DNA from 4 places in the Brevibacillus nigriterrae genome. Region 1 is predicted to be linked to each of the others. Evidence: riboswitches for the same ligand, from Rfam matches in the RefSeq annotation. Region 1 holds a riboswitch; each other region holds the start of a gene.
The links. A riboswitch is a leader RNA that binds a small molecule or an ion and turns the genes downstream of it on or off. The one in region 1 is predicted to bind S-adenosylmethionine.

Region 1 (4,213 bases):
TGAAGTCATTGTCACCCCATACGTAAATTCCGTGATTGCGGATCAAAACACCTGGTACAGAAGGAGTAATTACTTTTTCAATCGCAGCAGCAAGGGTAGGGATATCCGCGTAATTTTCCACGATAGGAATCGTGATTTCCGCATTCTCTTCCCAGATACCGAGCCCTTTGATCAATTCTTGCCCCTTGATTGTGAATGCCCGCTGCCCAAAGTAAAGCTCCGAGATCACGTTATTGCTGATCGTATGGACGTGAAAGCATGCTCCAGCGGTTGGGATGTGCCGATAAACGGCTGCATGAATCAAGGTTTCCGCCGATGGTCGCAAGGTGGTCTCTTCTACTGGTTGGGCCGATTCATTTACCAGCAAGTAATCTTCAGGTGTGCATTTTGTTTTGTCTTTGCCGCTGGCAGTTACTGCAAAGAGTAGCGGGTCACTTGTCAATTTAATCGACAGATTGCCGCTTGTGCCGGGGAACCAATCACGTCTGGCAAAGGTCATTTTGGCCTCATCCAGCCTCAGATAAGCGTCGGCTCGCAGTTGCTCCAAATCGCTCATGCTAGCGCACCTCCTGTCCGTTCGTTATCTGCTCCAAGGCGTCAATCACATCAAAGAAGGTTGAGAATGGGCGATAGGGCAACTGCAGTTCGTTACATTTGGTTTCCAGCAGAGATCGGGCTATGACAAAGTCGGCGATCTTGGCTCCTGCCAAATCCGTAATGCTGTCACCAATCACGATTCGGTAATGGGTGGATGGATCGTATTGTCTGATAATTGCTGTCTTGCACATACCGCAATCCGTTGTGCAGTGTTCATCGCATGCATGAGGCCAGGTAATCGTGATCGTGTCTTGAGAGAAATCGCTGCCGTTGCAATAGATATGCTCATCCAAGCCATAAGGAGCGAGCATGGGATAGACGAAGAAATCAATGCCGCCGCTTGTAATCAAGAGAGTGATATCCTGTTTTTTGCAGTATTGGATAAATTCAGCAAACCCTGCTCGAATCCTTGCTTCTCGTAATAGGAAATCAACAATATCTTGTTTACGATGAGAGGGAATAGTGGCAAACAGTTTGCCCACACCTTCCCGAATCGAGATCTGCTGGCCCAGAATTTGATCGGTCAACTCTTCCCAGCCAGGTAGAGCAAATTCTCGCATGATGGCAATGATATTGTCTTTTTCCGTGATTGTGCCATCGAAGTCACAAAAGAGAACGACTTGTTTTTGCATTACTTTTGCCCCCACTTATCTAAAGCAATCGCCAAAGCCTCACTGTTCGTTGCCGCTTCGGCTAATGGAATTCCACTAACGACTGCTTCAATTGCTGTTATGAATGCTCTAGCTCCGATTGTTGCTCCACCAGGATGGCCGTGGATGCCGCCACCTGCGTTCACCACCTGATCCAGTCCGAAATCTGCGTAAAGTTGAGGTACTAACCCCGGATGAATCCCTGCTGACGGAACAGGGAAAGAGCGTTTCAACTGACTGTCATTTACGGTTAAATTAGCTGCAAGCTGAAGTGCTTCTTGTTTATCCAATGCGACATTTCCATAAGGAGAAGGGAACAGAACTAGATCCGCACCTGCAAGCCGCATCAGTTTACCCAATAATAGGGACGTCCGGATGCCGTAGTCAGGTGAAGGGTACAGCGCACCAGCCAGTGCTGGATGGGCCATCAGCGGGACGGTGATATCGGGATCGGCTGCGAGCCGATGCAGGGTGTCGAATCCAAAGCTGAGTACGTTAAACAGCAAGCATTGGGCTCCGTTATCGATCGCACGCTTCGCATTATCTAGCAATTCATGGGAAGGGCCCGTGAGATTTGCTGCATAAAGCACGGGTTTGCCTGTTTCTTGCTGTACTTCCTCGGCTATTTGACGGAAAGCACGGATTCGCTCAAGAAACGGCGCCTGATCGTCAGCAAAGAAGATCTCGTCGTCCTTGACCAAATCGAGTCCTCCCAGTGCCTGGGCACGGAATTGTGTCTTCAGTTCATCGAAGGGCAGACCCAGACACGATTTAAATATGCTCATACACAGTGGTCGGTCATGTACACCAAGTATCTCCCTCACGCCGTCGATGCCGTATTTCGGTCCTGGAAAGCCAGCAACAAATGAATCGGGCAATTGTATATCGACTAATTTGATTTTGCCATCCATAGACAGCTTGCCGAATACACCCGTCAAAAGGGAAGGGATATCACGTGTAAAGTTGATTGTTGGATAGCTGATGGTAACTGTCCCCCGGATCTCGCCATTGTCCAACTCTTCCAGCGGTTGAACAGCATGAACTTCTCCAAGATAGGGACGAAGTGCTTCCTGCTTGGCGAGGGGAAGATCGGTCCATGAACCAACAGTCATGCCGACAGCAATCGCAGCAGCTTTTTTATCTAAATCTTTTGCTTGCGTTACGTAGGTTACAAGAATAGAATCACTGCCCACGGATAAGCCTCCTTTGTAGAAAATAAAAAGCCTCCTTCATCGAGAAGGAGGCGGGCTTACGATTGTTCGCTTCTCCTCTCATCTCTCAAAAACCTCAAAATCAGGTTTTTGCAGGATTTAGCACCGTTTCGTACCTGTTTCGTACGCCGGTTGCCGGGCATCATCGGGCCAGTCCCTCCGCCTTCTCACAATAAGAGTAATGTCTGAATATATGGAATTGAGCAACTACAAACACAGTACTCAAATCATAAGACGATTTTTCACAAACGTCAACTTCATTTTTAATTTGCAAAAAGTTGTTGACAACTGGCTTGTACCGTGTGTATGATTCATCGTAATTGCAAATTGAATAGTCTAAATATGGATTTCCTTATCCAGAGACGGTGGAGGGACTGGCCCGATGATACCCAGCAACCGACACATTTCTTGCATCTGTTATCGAGCAAGAAAAGTGCACGGTGCTAATTCCTGCAGAAGAAATAATTCTGGAAGATAAGGGGGAACGACGACGTTATGACAACGTATGCACAGGACCTCTTTTCTTTGGAAAAGAGGTCTTTTTTCATGGTGACATTATCAAAAAATTGGTGTGAGCAAGTTTGGTCGGAGTACAAATATTTAATCATGCTTCACTCGTATTCTACCTATCAGGATATTGTGCAAGCATTCAAGGAACAGAATCAACGTGCGAAAGAAACGGGAAATCGGGATTGGACTCAATTTGCGGACTGGTTATGTGACAAATTACAGGAATGCGAGGTTGATCTTATCGACGAAGGGAATGCACGAAATGCATTGAATCATGCTTTCGGTCACCTGCGTGGCAAGGTAAGTCCTGTGGAAAACGGCTCGTGGCAGCTTCTGCTGTCTACCGACGTGGAGAATGCGTGGCGGGTGTTGTTTCTTCTAGCGATGGAAAGGGGAGACGATACACTCAAACGGTCACGGCTCTTTTCGCCTGCCTGTCCAACCAGTCACGTCTGGATTTCGTATCGTGGAAAAGATTTGTTCGTCAAGCGCAGAGAAGGAAACTGGGAAGTATTGACCCGAGAAGAAATAGCAGATGATATAGCCGATTGCAAAGTGCACAAATTAGTGGATTACCGCTTGATGGCACAGTTGAACGAGTTGACCAATCCGCTTGACATGTATGAAAAGCAAATGGCTCTTTTAGGCTGATTACAAGGCAGGAATGAGGAGGAAAAGCGATGACATACCGTCCGTTAACTGAACAGGAAGCCGTTGATTATGTTCGTGGTTTACCTAGTTTATTTACGCAAGATTCGCAATTATCAAGCTATGAGATAGGCGATGGGAACCTGAATCTGGTTTTTCATATTCGTGAAGAAGCAACTGGCAAAAGTGTCATTGTCAAGCAAGCATTGCCGTACGCACGAGTAGTTGGTGAGTCGTGGCCTTTGACACTTGATCGTGCACGGATCGAAAGCTCGGCACTTGCTATTCAAAACAAGCTGGTTCCTGATCTGGTTCCACAGGTTTATCATTTTGATCAAGAGCTTGCCCTTACCGTGATGGAAGACTTGAGTGACCACACGATCATGCGCAAAGGATTGATCCAAGGGGAACAATATCCGCTGTTTGCCAAGCATATCGGTCGATTCCTGGCTGAAACTCTCTTTTTCACATCGGATTTGGGTGTGCATCCGTATGAAAAAAAATCATTAGTCGCAACATTCGTGAATCCAGAGCTTTGCAAAATTACCGAAGATTTGGTGTTTACTGATCCCTATGAAAATGCCGAAACCAATATCT
Region 2 (4,213 bases), on a different contig from region 1:
AGCGACAAGCGCCTGATCGAGGTCGGCAGCAAGATCATGCACATCTTCCAAACCAACTGAAAGACGGATCAGCCCATCCGTAATCCCTCTTTTGTTTCTTTCTTGTGCAGGCATGGAGGCATGAGACATCATCGCCGGATACGATAGAATGCTTTCCACCGCTCCCAGACTAACCGCCACAAGCGGCAACTTCACGGCATCAAGGAACCGCTTCACCCGTTCCTTGCATCCCAGATCAAATGAGAGCACCGCACCGTGTCCAGACGCCTGACGAGCTTGAAGCTGATGACCTGGGTGATCAACCAACCCCGTATAGTAGACACACTCAACATAGGGATGTGACTCTAGCCACGTAGCGAGGCGATCTGCGCTGGCCGTGCTGACATCGAGGCGAACTTTCAATGTTTTCAAGCCTCTCATGACCAACCAGCAATCCTGGACACCTAGAATTGCCCCAAAGCCGTTTTGGATGGTGTACAATTGAGCACCCAGTTCAGCATCCTTGGTCACTACCAAGCCTGCGACAACATCACTATGGCCAGCGATAAATTTGGTTGCACTGTGAATCACGATATCTGCTCCGAGCATAAGTGGACGTTGGTAATAGGGGGTAAGGAACGTGTTGTCTACAATGGTTGTCAGCCCATGCTCTTTTGCGATACGACAGATCGCTTCTATATCCGTTACTTTCAAGGTCGGGTTCGAAGGCGTTTCCAGATAAATGCCTTTGGTCTTTGGTTGAATCGCTGCCCGCACTCGTTCAGGGTCAGTTGTGTCAACGAAGGTTGCCTCCACACCCAAGCGGGAAAATACACTTGTTAAAATTCGATACGTTCCACCGTATACATCTTCCGAAACAATCAGATGGTCACCAGCCGAGAAAAGCAGGAATACACTGGAGATCGCCGCCATCCCGGATGCAAAGGCAAATCCTCTCTTCCCGCCTTCTAACTCAGCGATTGTCTCTTCAAGCGCTTGCCTGGTAGGGTTGCCTGACCTTGCATAATCAAAGGTACCCGGCTGATCCAAATCAAATTGATGAAAAGTAGAAGCCTGGTAAATAGGAACACTGGAAGCACCAGTCACCGTATCAATTCCACAAGTCCCATGCAAAAGTTGTGTAGCAAACTTCATTTTCCTCATCCCCCATCTATCGACATGAATCAAGCGCTTGCGCCAGATCTGAAATCAAATCATCTGCATGTTCAATCCCGATGGAGAGACGCAGCAGACGATTACATACTCCTACACGCTCTCTGATTTCCACGGGAATATCCGCATGCGTTTGTGTTGCTGGATACGTACAAAGTGACTCCACGCCACCGAGGCTTTCTGCAAAAGAGATCACTTGCAGCCTTCGTAAAAATGTTCCGACATGAGCGGCATCCTGGATCCGAAATGAAACCATTCCGCTAAATCCGTTTGCCTGCTCCCTTTGAACCTCATGCCCTTCATGTTCGGTTAGACCAGGATAGAAAACATCCGTTACCAGCGAATGCGATTGGAGAAATTGAGCAACCTTGAAGGCGTTCTCCTGATGGCGTTCCATCCGAAGTGCCAGTGTCTTTAACCCTCGAATTAACAACCAGCTATCTTGAGGTCCTAGCACTGCCCCGATGGAGTTGTGTAAAAACCGTAACTTTTCCGACAGCTCATCACCTTTGGTCACGATCAGACCAGCGAGTACGTCGTTATGACCTGCCAGATATTTGGTCGCACTGTGGAAGACGATGTCCGCTCCCAATTGTAGTGGACGTTGGTAAAACGGTGTCATAAATGTGTTGTCTACAATCGTGAGCAACTGGTGAGCCTTGGCAATTTCCGCAATCTTCCGAATATCTGTGATTTGCATGAGCGGATTGGTCGGTGTCTCGATCAGAATCGCCTTGGTGTTGGTTGTGATATGAGATGCTACCTCGTCTGCATAGCGCAGGTCCACATAGCTGAAAGAAAGTCCATAGCGTGAATAAATCTGCTCAAATAACCGATACGTCCCACCGTATAGATCGAGCGAAACAATGATGTGATCACCGTGAGAAAACAGTCCCATGATCGTTTGAATCGCTGCCATCCCTGACGCACAGGCAAATCCTGCTGTTCCGTCTTCCAGATCAGCAATTGCCGCTTCCAATACGGTACGGGTCGGGTTTGCTGTTCTGGCGTAATCAAAGCCCGTGCTCTCTCCTAATGCCGGGTGTCGATAGGCTGTGGAGGCGTAAATCGGAAAGCTGATGGCTCCTGTCGTCTCATCCTTTCCCACTCCTACTTGCACCAATTTTGTCTCGATACGCATGTTCATTTCCCTCCAAGTATCCACTCTGTCTCTTTTTTCCGATCTTGTGCAAAATGGTGAGGGCAAAAATAAAAGCCCTCTTTCCTGTCGAAAGAAGGCTTTGATCACGTTTCCGCAAGCAAATCCCTCTCATCTCTCAGAGCTTATGCTCTGCAGGAATTGGCACCGTATCCCCTACGAATAGGTTGATTGGTTGCCGGGCGTCATCGGGCCAGTCCCTCCGCCACTCTTGATAAGAAGAATGCTATTCATTTTTTGGTTGAATTCATCGTAGCGAAATGTCACCAAAAAGTCAACGTTGTTTTTGAAAAAAATCCCTACACCTTGAAAAACTGTACTTTTTCATGCAGTGCTTTAATGTTTCGGGAAACTTCTGCGACGGAAGCGACGGTTTCCTCCAGTGTTGCTGTTTGCTCTTCGGCCGAAGAAGCAATCGTTTCCATTCCACCTGCAATCTCTACGCTGATTGTGTTCACGTTATTGATCCGCTCCAAAGCGGTTTCGCCTTGTTGACGGATATTCGTAGATGCCTGATAGACTTCCGTAATTTGATCAGAAATCGAACTAACCAGCGTGGTAATTTCCGAGAATGATTGGCTGCTAACCTGTACCAGTTTTCCGATATCACTTACACTGTTGACTCCGTTTTGCATTGCATCGACAGCTTCCACGGCCTTGGCTTGAATTTCACCGAGAACCTGAATAATTTCCTCCCCTGCTCGACTGGTTGCTTCCGCCAGTTTGCGCACTTCATCAGCAACAATGGCAAATCCACGTCCATGCTCACCCGCTCGTGCTGCTTCAATGGCAGCATTCAACGCAAGCAGGTTCGTTTGACTGGCAATCGACGTAATCAACTGGGTAATTTCGCTAATTTTGTCCATTCGCCCTTTCAAGCCATCGACAACCTCAGCAGAATGCAGAACCACCTGATTCACTCGATTCATCTCGCCTTGCACCTGTGTGCTTGTCTGTAGACCAACAGAGGCATTCTCCGTAGCACGTTTGGTCGAATCAGTTGCAACCTTCAACAAATCAGTTACATCATGAATTTCTGCTTGCAGGCGGCGAATGACCTCTGTCGTGGTTTTCATGTCATCTCTCATCGAGGAAGTAGATTCTGCCATCTCTGTAATGGTTACGGCAATTTGCTCAGAAGCGACACCTGTTTGAGCTGCTCCCTCATTCAGATATGCCGCATAATGTGATACGTTATCCGTCACTGAAATCACATCGTGAATCATGGATCTCATGTTATCGCTGGATGCATTCAAATGACTGGCAAGGTGAGCAAATTCGTCCTTCCCTTTCACCACTGCATGAGTAGTCAGATTTCCTTTTCCTACCTCTTCGATAACGGTACCGACATTTTTCAGAATTCTGGTGTAGGATCGGGCAAACCAGTAGGCAATTAACGCTCCTACTAGTGTCGTAAGTGCAGCGATCCCGAAAATCAGATATTGGAGATTTTCAATCGATTGATAAAACTCAAACTCATAGGAACCTACACCAACATAAGCGTTCCACGGTTCAAAAGGCCGAACATAAGCCACTTTTGTCCCGATTTTGGCATTCGGATCATCACTTTTTTGGCCCGGCAAAAAGAACGGATACTCGATAAAACGTTCGCTTTCGGATGGCTTTTTAGCCGTTTCGGCGATCATTTGCAGGACATCTTTTCCGTCTGGCGTCTTGACGGTTGGTTGTTCTCCTTTTACATCAAACCGCGGGTGGACATATACCTTGAGCGGTGTCGCACTATCCATACTGTTGACAAACAAATATCCATTCTCCCGATAACGAAAACTGGACTGGTGGAAATCCCTTTCCTTGCCGTCAGGCTTTAGCGGGCCTGCCAGCATCTCTCTCGCTTTCGTCAGTGCTTCTTCTTCCGTCAGCTTGCCAGCTTGTACATCTTTA
Region 3 (4,213 bases), on a different contig from region 1:
GCCGATATCATGGACATCCCCTTTGACGGTAGCTAGGATTATCTTGCCTTTTGCAGCAGACTCGGATTTTTCCATGAACGGCTCCAGATAAGCGACAGCCGCTTTCATGACTTCAGCACTCTGCAAAACTTCTGCAACAATCAATTGATTCCCGTTGAACAGTCTCCCTACCTCTTCCATACCTGCCATCAGCGGACCGTTGATGATTTCCAAGGGAGTATACTTTTTGCGAGCTTCTTCCAAATCCTGCGTTAATCCGTCTTTCGAGCCATCGATGACATACTGAGCCAATCGTTCTTCTAGCGTAAGGGTAGAGACTTCTTTTTTCTCTACAACCTTCTTTTGGCGATAAAATTCAGTGAACTCAGCTAATGTCTGATCATTTGTTTCGAATAACAGCGCTTCAGCAAGCTTTTTTTCGTCCTCGGAGATCGAAGCATACCGCTCCAATTTCTCCGAGTTAACGATGGCATAATCCAGTCCAGCCACAGTCGTATGGTACAAAAATACCGAATTCAGCACTTCACGACCTGCTGCTGGCAACCCGAATGAGATATTGGATATACCTAAGGTTGTTTTGCATGCTGGAAATGCTTCTTTGATCAGGCGGATACCCTCTACAGTCTCTCGGGCTGATCCAATATACTGTTCATCACCAGTACCTACCGGGAAAACCAGTGGGTCAAAAATAATATCTTGTGGCTTCACCCCAAACTGATTCACCAGCAAGTCGAAGGATCGCTTGGCTACTTCCAATTTGCGTTCACGAGTAACTGCCATTCCTTCTTCATCGATCGTCCCCACAACTACTGCCGCACCGTATTGATGAATCAACGGAACAACCTGCTCGAATCGTTCCAAACCGTCTTCCAGATTGATCGAGTTCAGGATTGCTTTTCCTTGCGAATAGGTTAATCCAAGTTCCATAACTTTCGGATCGGTGGAGTCGATCATCAAAGGTGCTTTGACCTTTTTCGAAACATATTGCAAGAACTGCTTCATGTCGTTGTACTCGTCCCGGTCTGGATCAGCAAGACAAATATCGATCACCTGCGCTCCTTTTCGTACCTGCGCACGAGCAATATCAGAGGCTTCCTCATATTGGACGCTGGTAATCAAATCACGAAATTTCTTCGAACCGATGACATTCGTTCTCTCCCCAATCAGGAGGGGGCGGTTGTCCTCTTCAATATAGACCGGATCAATCCCTGAAACTGCACTGATTTGTTTTTGCTCCACCTGACGTGGCTTGTAGTTTTTCAAAGTCTCTGCCATTGCCTGAACGTGCTCAGGTGTCGTACCACAACAGCCCCCAGCAATATTCAACCACCCTTGCTCAGCAAATCCAGCGAGTTTGGCTGCCAGTGCTTGCGGTGACTCATGATAATGACCATTCTCATCAGGCAGACCTGCGTTGGGATAGCAACTGATCTGACAGTTGGCCAAATCGGAAAGCGTACGGATGTGATCACGCATAAACTCTGGCCCTGTTGCACAGTTCAACCCGACAGAAACTGGTTTGAGATGCTCAATAGAAATATAAAATGCCTCAATATTCTGACCAGCCAACGTAGTACCCATCGGCTCAATCGTGCCGGAGATCATGACAGGAAGCTCAACCTGGAGCTCTTCAAATGCCTTGCGAATACCAATCCCACCTGCTTTGACATTCAAAGTGTCTTGAGCTGTTTCTAACAGCAATACATCTGCTCCACCCAAAATGAGTCCCTTGGTCTGGCGATAGTATGCTTCTACCAGTTCCTCGAAGGTAATGCCGCCAGTTAGTGAAAGCATTTTGGTCGTTGGACCCATCGAGCCTGCTACATACCGGGGCCATTCCTCCGTGGAGAAAGCATCTGCCGCTTCTTTGGCCAGCTTGGCTGCAGCGATATTTAACTCAATATCCTTTGCCTCTTGACCATACTCAGCCAATACCACATTCGTCGCTCCAAACGTATTGGTCTCGATAATGTCAGCACCTGCCACAAGATACTTCTCATGGATGGAACGAATGACATCCGGTCGAGTCAGATTGAGAATCTCATTACAGCCTTCCAGCTCTTCTCCGCCAAAATCCGCTTCTGTCAGGTTCGCTTGCTGAAGCATCGTACCCATTGCACCATCGAGAATTAGTATTTTGCGAGAAAGTTGTTCCGTAAAGGTTGGTTTTGCCATTCATCTTACCTACTTTCTATCGAGTCTCTCAGGTAACCCTGTTTTCTGAAATTGTAACCAGAAAAAAGAAAAATCCCCTTCTTGAAAGTCATAAGAAGAGGATTTGTGTCATGTAAGATCAACGGACATCCTCTCTTATCTTTCAAAGCAAATCGCTCTGCTGGAATTGGCACCTGCTAAACAGGTTGCCGAGGCTTCAAAGGGCCAGTCCCTCCACCTCTCTTGATAAGAGAAATCATTTGGAAACATATGAATTTGTTGTGTATCTTACCACTCATTTGGAACATTCGTCAACAAGCAATCTGCTTTTTTGTGGGCTTTCACCCATTTGTCACCGTTACTTGCACTCTCACGAACTTGGTTCCACTTTTTCCTGTTATAGTGGTCGTTCCTTTTGCTTTTGCTACGATCAGACCATTTTCTACCGAAGCTACTTGGGAGTTGGACGTTGTCCAAGTAATTGTGTCAGTGACATCGGCAGTGGAGCCATCTTCATAAGTTGCAGTAACCAGGATTTGCTTCTGCTCTTCTATTTTTAACGAGACTCTGGTTTGATCAGCCTGCAACTTGACAAGCTTTTTCGAGTCTGCCACCTTCAATGTAAATATCGCTTTTTTCGTTCCTAGCGTGGCAGTAATCGTTGTGGTTCCTGGTGCAAGAGCCGTGACAACTCCTTTATCTACACTGGCAATTTTGCTGTTTTTCACTGTCCATGTAACCTGCTCCGTTACATTCTCTGTCGTCTTGTCGCTGTAGGTTGCAGTTACCTGTAAGGAAACCGTTTCGTTCCCTTTGAGCGTGGCACTCTTCTTGTCGAGCTCAATTTTACTCACTGTCTTTATTTGAGCTTTTACCGTAACGGGTAATGTAACAGTTTTCCCCATATAGGAGACGCTGACTGTAACATTGCCCGGTTTTTTGGCAGTAATCGTTCCTTTGTTCAAGTCAATCAGGTTACTATTTTTGCTCCATGTCGCCTGACTTGTCACATCTTCCTTCGTTTTGTCCGAGTAAGTTGCAAAAGCTTGAACGGTTTGTGTCTCTCCCACCTGCAATGTCAAGGTATTCTGTGAAAGCTCCAAACCTTCCATCAAATTGGGCAGATCCAGTTTAACCTGCATTCTGCTGGCACTTGTATTTGTGGTACTAATGGCAATATTGGTTTTGGTGTTATTGTACAAGTCACTACTTGGTCTTGTCGCAGGGCTGAATATTGGAAATCTTGAGTTGAAATAATGATCGTATAAGACACCATACACTCTTTTGTCTAATTGACTATATCCGAGAATCGATTCATTTGCCTCTTCCAGATCGACACCTTTATGTTTTTCATCGTTATTGACTTTATTATAGTACCAAGTCTTGCGAAGCACATTTTCATCAATATGCCAAATCGCTACTCCACCGGTGCTGACATAATCTTGCAAACTGCTATCATATCCTTCAAATTGTCTGTTTTCCACTAAAAAGTATTGGTCAGGATCTGAGGTAGGAACTTTTATCATATTGTAGTTGTTTGTCCCAATTGAGAAAAGGGTGTACTCACCGCTTGAGGTTGCGATAGCAGGTTCAACGAATCCCAGCATCATTTTGGACCACGGATCAAAATGGGTTGGCATGCTACCCGAATAACCGGTGAGATACGCCCATGATCCTGATGCCATCAAACTGTGGATACCAAGCCCAGATGAAGAGCCGTCTCCATCATACAAGTCAGGCAAGCCCAGATCATGCCCTAACTCATGGGCAATAATCCCGATGGTTGCCATATGGTCATCCTGATACATTTTATCTCCTTGCACTTCACCAAACTGGGTGTAGCCGCCATCATAATCTCCATTTCCAAGCGTTACGCTGTCGAGAGTGACTGGTTTGCTCAGACTGCCCTTGTGTCCCCACGTATTCGGGGTGTTCGATGGATCGTAAGCCGCTTCGTAACCTGCAACAATCGTCATCACATGCAGTTCCTTTGCGGAAATAAAACCGTTTTTGTCAGTATCAAATGTTTTGAAATCGATGTATTGATCGGCAGCTTGCA
Region 4 (4,213 bases), on a different contig from region 1:
TTCGGTCAGCGATCCCTAAAGCTTCCTGAAATTCGCAAGTAAAATAAAGAACTCCCTTCTGTTGGGCTGCCAGTTCACCAACCAGGGAGTAAATCTCTCGTTTCGCCCCGATGTCTACTCCTTTGGTCGGCTCATCGAACAAATAAAGCTCGGAATCCGTATACAGCCATTTGCCAATCACGACCTTCTGCTGGTTGCCGCCACTTAAGAAACTAACCTGCTGCTCAATTCCCGCTGTCTTGATTCCCAGCTTCTCAACTAACCCTTTGGCCATGGTGGTTTCCGATCCCTGTTTGATAAAGGAAAGTGTCGTCCATTTCTTCAAGGTTGAGATGGAAAGGTTGTGTTTGACCGTTTCTTCTACTAATAAACCTTCTTTGCGACGTTCTTCGGGTATCAGTACGATCCCCTGCTGGACAGCTTCTCGTGGAGTCGAAACCTTGATTTGTTGACCACGAAGATAGAACTCCCCTTTATCAAGTGGATCTGCAGCAAACAGGATTCGTGCCAACTCTGTCTTTCCTGCACCTACTAATCCGACGATGGCGACCACTTCACCAGCATGTATCTGCAAGTTGACATCACGCACTTTTCTATCCAACGTGATACCTCTGGCTTCAAAAAGCAGTTCACCCACAGAGGGGCCTCGCTCTGGAAACTCTTCCATGAGAGAATGGCCCAGCATGTCATGTATCACGGCATCCATCGTCGTATCTCCCGCTTCCTTCGTACTGATGCGTTGCCCATCACGCATGACGGAGATCCGGTCGCTGATACGAAACACCTCGGGCAATCGGTGGGAGATATAAATGATACCCACTCCGTTTTGTTTTAGCTGAGCAATTAATTCAAATAGCCGTTCGGATTCCGTGGACGAGAGGGGGGCTGTCGGTTCGTCGAATATGATGTATTTCGCCTCCTGAGCAATGGAACGGGCAATCAGAATCAGTTGTTTCTCTGACAAGCTGCATTCTTCCGCCTTTTTGCGGACAGATAGAGAAAAATCCAAACGCTCCAGGATTTCTTCTGCCTCTTGATAAAGCTTCGACCATTTGATTGGGCCTCGTTTGGTGGCTTGCACGAATTGATCCACCAAGATGTTTTCGGCAACGCTCAAATACGGAATCAAGGCCATATCCACTTCTTGATAGACGATTGAGATTCCACTGCGTTTAGCGTCAATAGGAGAATCAATCTGAAGGACCTGACCATCCATCAGAATTTCACCTTCATCGGCTTGGTAAGCTCCCATCAAGATTTTCATGAGTGTGCTTTTGCCAGCCCCATTGGCTCCCAAAAGAGAATGTACCTCTCCTTGTTTCACCTCAAAATCAACGGATCGCAGCGCCGAGACGCCAGAAAACCGCTTGTTTATTCGTCTCATCTGCAAGGTAGCCACACAAATCCCTCATTTTCTTCTGGTAGTAAAAGGTTCCCGCCGGATTACCTCCGGTCGGGAACTCGTTCCATTTCTTATTTTCCTAATTGACTGGCTCCCCAACCTTGTACGTATTTCGCCAGGTCGGTTGTTTTCACTGGTTCTTTCGGAAGTGCCTCACGAGTGACAAGAACGGGATCAAGGACCACGTTTTGCTCAACCGTTTCACCCTTTACTTTCTTAAACAAGTAACGAACTTGCACGCGTCCAATATCTGTTGGATCAACGGCAGCAGACACAACCCACGGAGAATTCGGGTCCTGGATCAATTGCAAATCCTCATCGCTCAAGTCAATGCCATACACTTTGATCTCCGTCCGTCCCGCTTGCTGGATTGCTCTTGTAGCACCTTTCGCAAATTCATCCCATGCTGCCCAAACAGCAGTAATATCACCTTTGTTTGGATATTTTTTGAGGATGGCTTCCATTTGTGTTTGTGTATCAAGCGCTGTATTCGGGGTAGCGGAACCAAATGCCGCTATTTCTTTTATCTCCGGGTATTTTCCTTGAAACGCTTTGTAGGCTTCCTGACGGCGTTCCATTGGAGCGAAGCCCGCTACCCAAACCTTCACGATATTCCCTTTACCGCCAGCATCTTGCGCCAATTTTTCCAACGTCAATTCAGCCATTTTCTGGTCGCCTTGTTGAAGGACCGTCACTCCCGGAACGTTCAGGTTTGCGTCAAATGCCACAACAGGGATTTTACGCTCTACCGCTTTCCTTACACCCTGCTCCAATGCTTCTGGAGTACCGTGGTCAATCAGGATACCGTCAAAGTGCTGGTTGATGGCGGCGTCCAAATTGGAGGACATTTTTCCCAAGTCTCCTTCCGAGTTGAACACCGTTACTTCTGCGCCCTGTTTCTCTACCTCTTCTTTTACTCCGGCAATGTATTGAGAAGAGAAGGTTCCGATATTGAACTGCATCACCAGCGCAATCCTTTTTTTCGACCCATTGTCAGCATCTTCCGAACCTTTCGACTCTTTGTTAGCTGTGCCGCACCCTGTTACAAACAATGCAACTGCAAGAAGTAATGAAAAAGCCCAATGAATTCGTTTTGTTGTTTGACTGTACATGAATCGTTTCCCCCTTACTGATTTTGAAAAATAAAAAAGCCTCTTTCTTGGAGAAAGAGGCTTCGAACCAGGTCTCGCCTCTTATCTCCCAGGTACATGTACCTGCTGGAGTTAGCACCTTAACATTCCTGTAGAATGTTAGGTTGCCGGGCGTCATCGGGCCAGTCCCTCAGCCTGCTCTTGATAAGAGTAATCTACTTATTGTCGATTAAACCCAAGTTAGTCGATCGGGTTTGTATAGATTGGATAATACAATCACCTGTGACTTTTGTCAACAGTCATTCGAGGGTTAAAACAAAAAAGCCGCCCCATCTAGTACAGATGAGACGACCGTTGCTTGTTATAGATCAATGGTGCCTGCTTGCTCAGCACCTTTTTCACCGGCATGGTATACGATTAACTCATTTTTTTCATTTTCTACTACCAGATATGGACAGCAATCATAGATAATTAATCCTCTTAGTTTTCCTTTTACACGGATTGCTTCGTGGTAACCTTTTTTCAAATCTTTAAAATCATTGGCTATAAAAGCTACTGCTTCGTTGCCTGTTTGCTCTGCATAATGGTGAGCCGTCTTGCTTACAATTTTGGCTTGAGGTGTATAAAACACTCGTCCGCTGTCGTATGCTTCTTCTATGTCTTTTTCCTTTCCTTTGGAGAATTCCGGCCATAAATCACTAAAAACCATCAATCCATTTTTATCATTTTTGACCAAGATAAATGGTACCTGTGCAGGTCCATAAGGGAGGACGAATAAGTCTTTTATGGAACCTGCTTGTTGCGGGCCTTTTGTTTGGAATAGTTGTTGACTATCACTGAAAACACGAACGGAGTCGCCGATTTGCAGGGAAGTAAAGGCTCCTGCGGTTTCTAACTTAATATTGCTCGATACTGGAGCGGCGTCTTTGGGTTGCAGTTCTTCAGCACTTACCACACTTGAAGTAGATAAAACTGCTGAAATGACTGCAAAAGAAAAAATCCGAGATAATGCTTTGTTCATTGGGTAATACCTCATTTCTGCGTAATAATTTGTGATCCGATGAAACATATACTACTGTCAAAAAGTGTAAAATTCAGTGGTTCAAACCACAAAAATAAAAACATGTCAAAGCCATTTCGCTCAATCAAAAGCTGACCAAAAGCAGTATACATCTGCAATGGGCCAGCTTTTATCAGTTTTCTTTGTATACAACCTTGTAATTCCCTATTTCCCCTGTCCCTGAGCCTGCTGCTTCGACCGATAAAACTCGTGGAACAGCTTCATTAAGGCTCGCTTTTCGATGCGAGACACATATGAACGGGAGATCCCGAGCTCTCTGGCAATCTCACGTTGAGTCTTCTCCTTGTCTTTATCCAGCCCGAACCGCCCGATAATGACTTCTTTTTCACGGTCATCAAGGATGTGGATATGCTGATAAATTTTGCTGGATTCCAGTTTTAACTGTACGGCATCTACCACTTCGTCGTTTTCGGTGCCAAGGACATCGATTAGCGTAATTTCATTGCCCTCTTTGTCAGTCCCGATTGGATCGTGCAGGGATACGTCCTTACGTGTTTTTTTCAAGCTTCTTAGGTGCATGAGGATTTCATTTTCTATACACCTGGCTGCATAGGTTGCCAGCTTGGTGCCTTTATCCACCTGATAACTTTCAATCGCTTTGATCAAACCGATGGTACCAATAGAAATAAGGTCTTCGCT

Region 2: linked by a shared signal. The riboswitch ahead of ACPW7N_RS12560 (aminotransferase class I/II-fold pyridoxal phosphate-dependent enzyme) and the one ahead of ACPW7N_RS04985 (2,3-diketo-5-methylthiopentyl-1-phosphate enolase) in region 1 are both predicted to bind S-adenosylmethionine.
Region 3: linked by a shared signal. The riboswitch ahead of metH (methionine synthase) and the one ahead of ACPW7N_RS04985 (2,3-diketo-5-methylthiopentyl-1-phosphate enolase) in region 1 are both predicted to bind S-adenosylmethionine.
Region 4: linked by a shared signal. The riboswitch ahead of ACPW7N_RS15595 (sugar ABC transporter substrate-binding protein) and the one ahead of ACPW7N_RS04985 (2,3-diketo-5-methylthiopentyl-1-phosphate enolase) in region 1 are both predicted to bind S-adenosylmethionine.

What each region holds. Positions count from the first base shown of each region.
Region 1 covers NZ_JBNCMT010000004.1:207,463-211,675, reverse strand. The annotation lists gene ACPW7N_RS04995 (methylthioribulose 1-phosphate dehydratase) at 1-556, opposite strand, end outside; gene ACPW7N_RS04990 (2-hydroxy-3-keto-5-methylthiopentenyl-1-phosphate phosphatase) at 558-1,229, opposite strand; gene ACPW7N_RS04985 (2,3-diketo-5-methylthiopentyl-1-phosphate enolase) at 1,229-2,440, opposite strand; SAM riboswitch class I at 2,516-2,637, opposite strand; SAM riboswitch class I at 2,808-2,939, shown strand; gene ACPW7N_RS04980 (YbgA family protein) at 3,005-3,619, shown strand; gene mtnK (S-methyl-5-thioribose kinase) at 3,649-4,213, shown strand, end outside.
Region 2 covers NZ_JBNCMT010000015.1:7,795-12,007, reverse strand. The annotation lists gene ACPW7N_RS12565 (aminotransferase class I/II-fold pyridoxal phosphate-dependent enzyme) at 1-1,134, opposite strand, end outside; gene ACPW7N_RS12560 (aminotransferase class I/II-fold pyridoxal phosphate-dependent enzyme) at 1,151-2,293, opposite strand; SAM riboswitch class I at 2,420-2,532, opposite strand; gene ACPW7N_RS12555 (methyl-accepting chemotaxis protein) at 2,611-4,213, opposite strand, start outside.
Region 3 covers NZ_JBNCMT010000006.1:33,023-37,235, forward strand. The annotation lists gene metH (methionine synthase) at 1-2,175, opposite strand, end outside; SAM riboswitch class I at 2,308-2,407, opposite strand; gene ACPW7N_RS06060 (M6 family metalloprotease domain-containing protein) at 2,496-4,213, opposite strand, start outside.
Region 4 covers NZ_JBNCMT010000020.1:46,770-50,982, reverse strand. The annotation lists gene ACPW7N_RS15600 (sugar ABC transporter ATP-binding protein) at 1-1,399, opposite strand, end outside; gene ACPW7N_RS15595 (sugar ABC transporter substrate-binding protein) at 1,474-2,514, opposite strand; SAM riboswitch class I at 2,593-2,704, opposite strand; gene ACPW7N_RS15590 (hypothetical protein) at 2,855-3,514, opposite strand; gene sigK (RNA polymerase sporulation sigma factor SigK) at 3,719-4,213, opposite strand, start outside.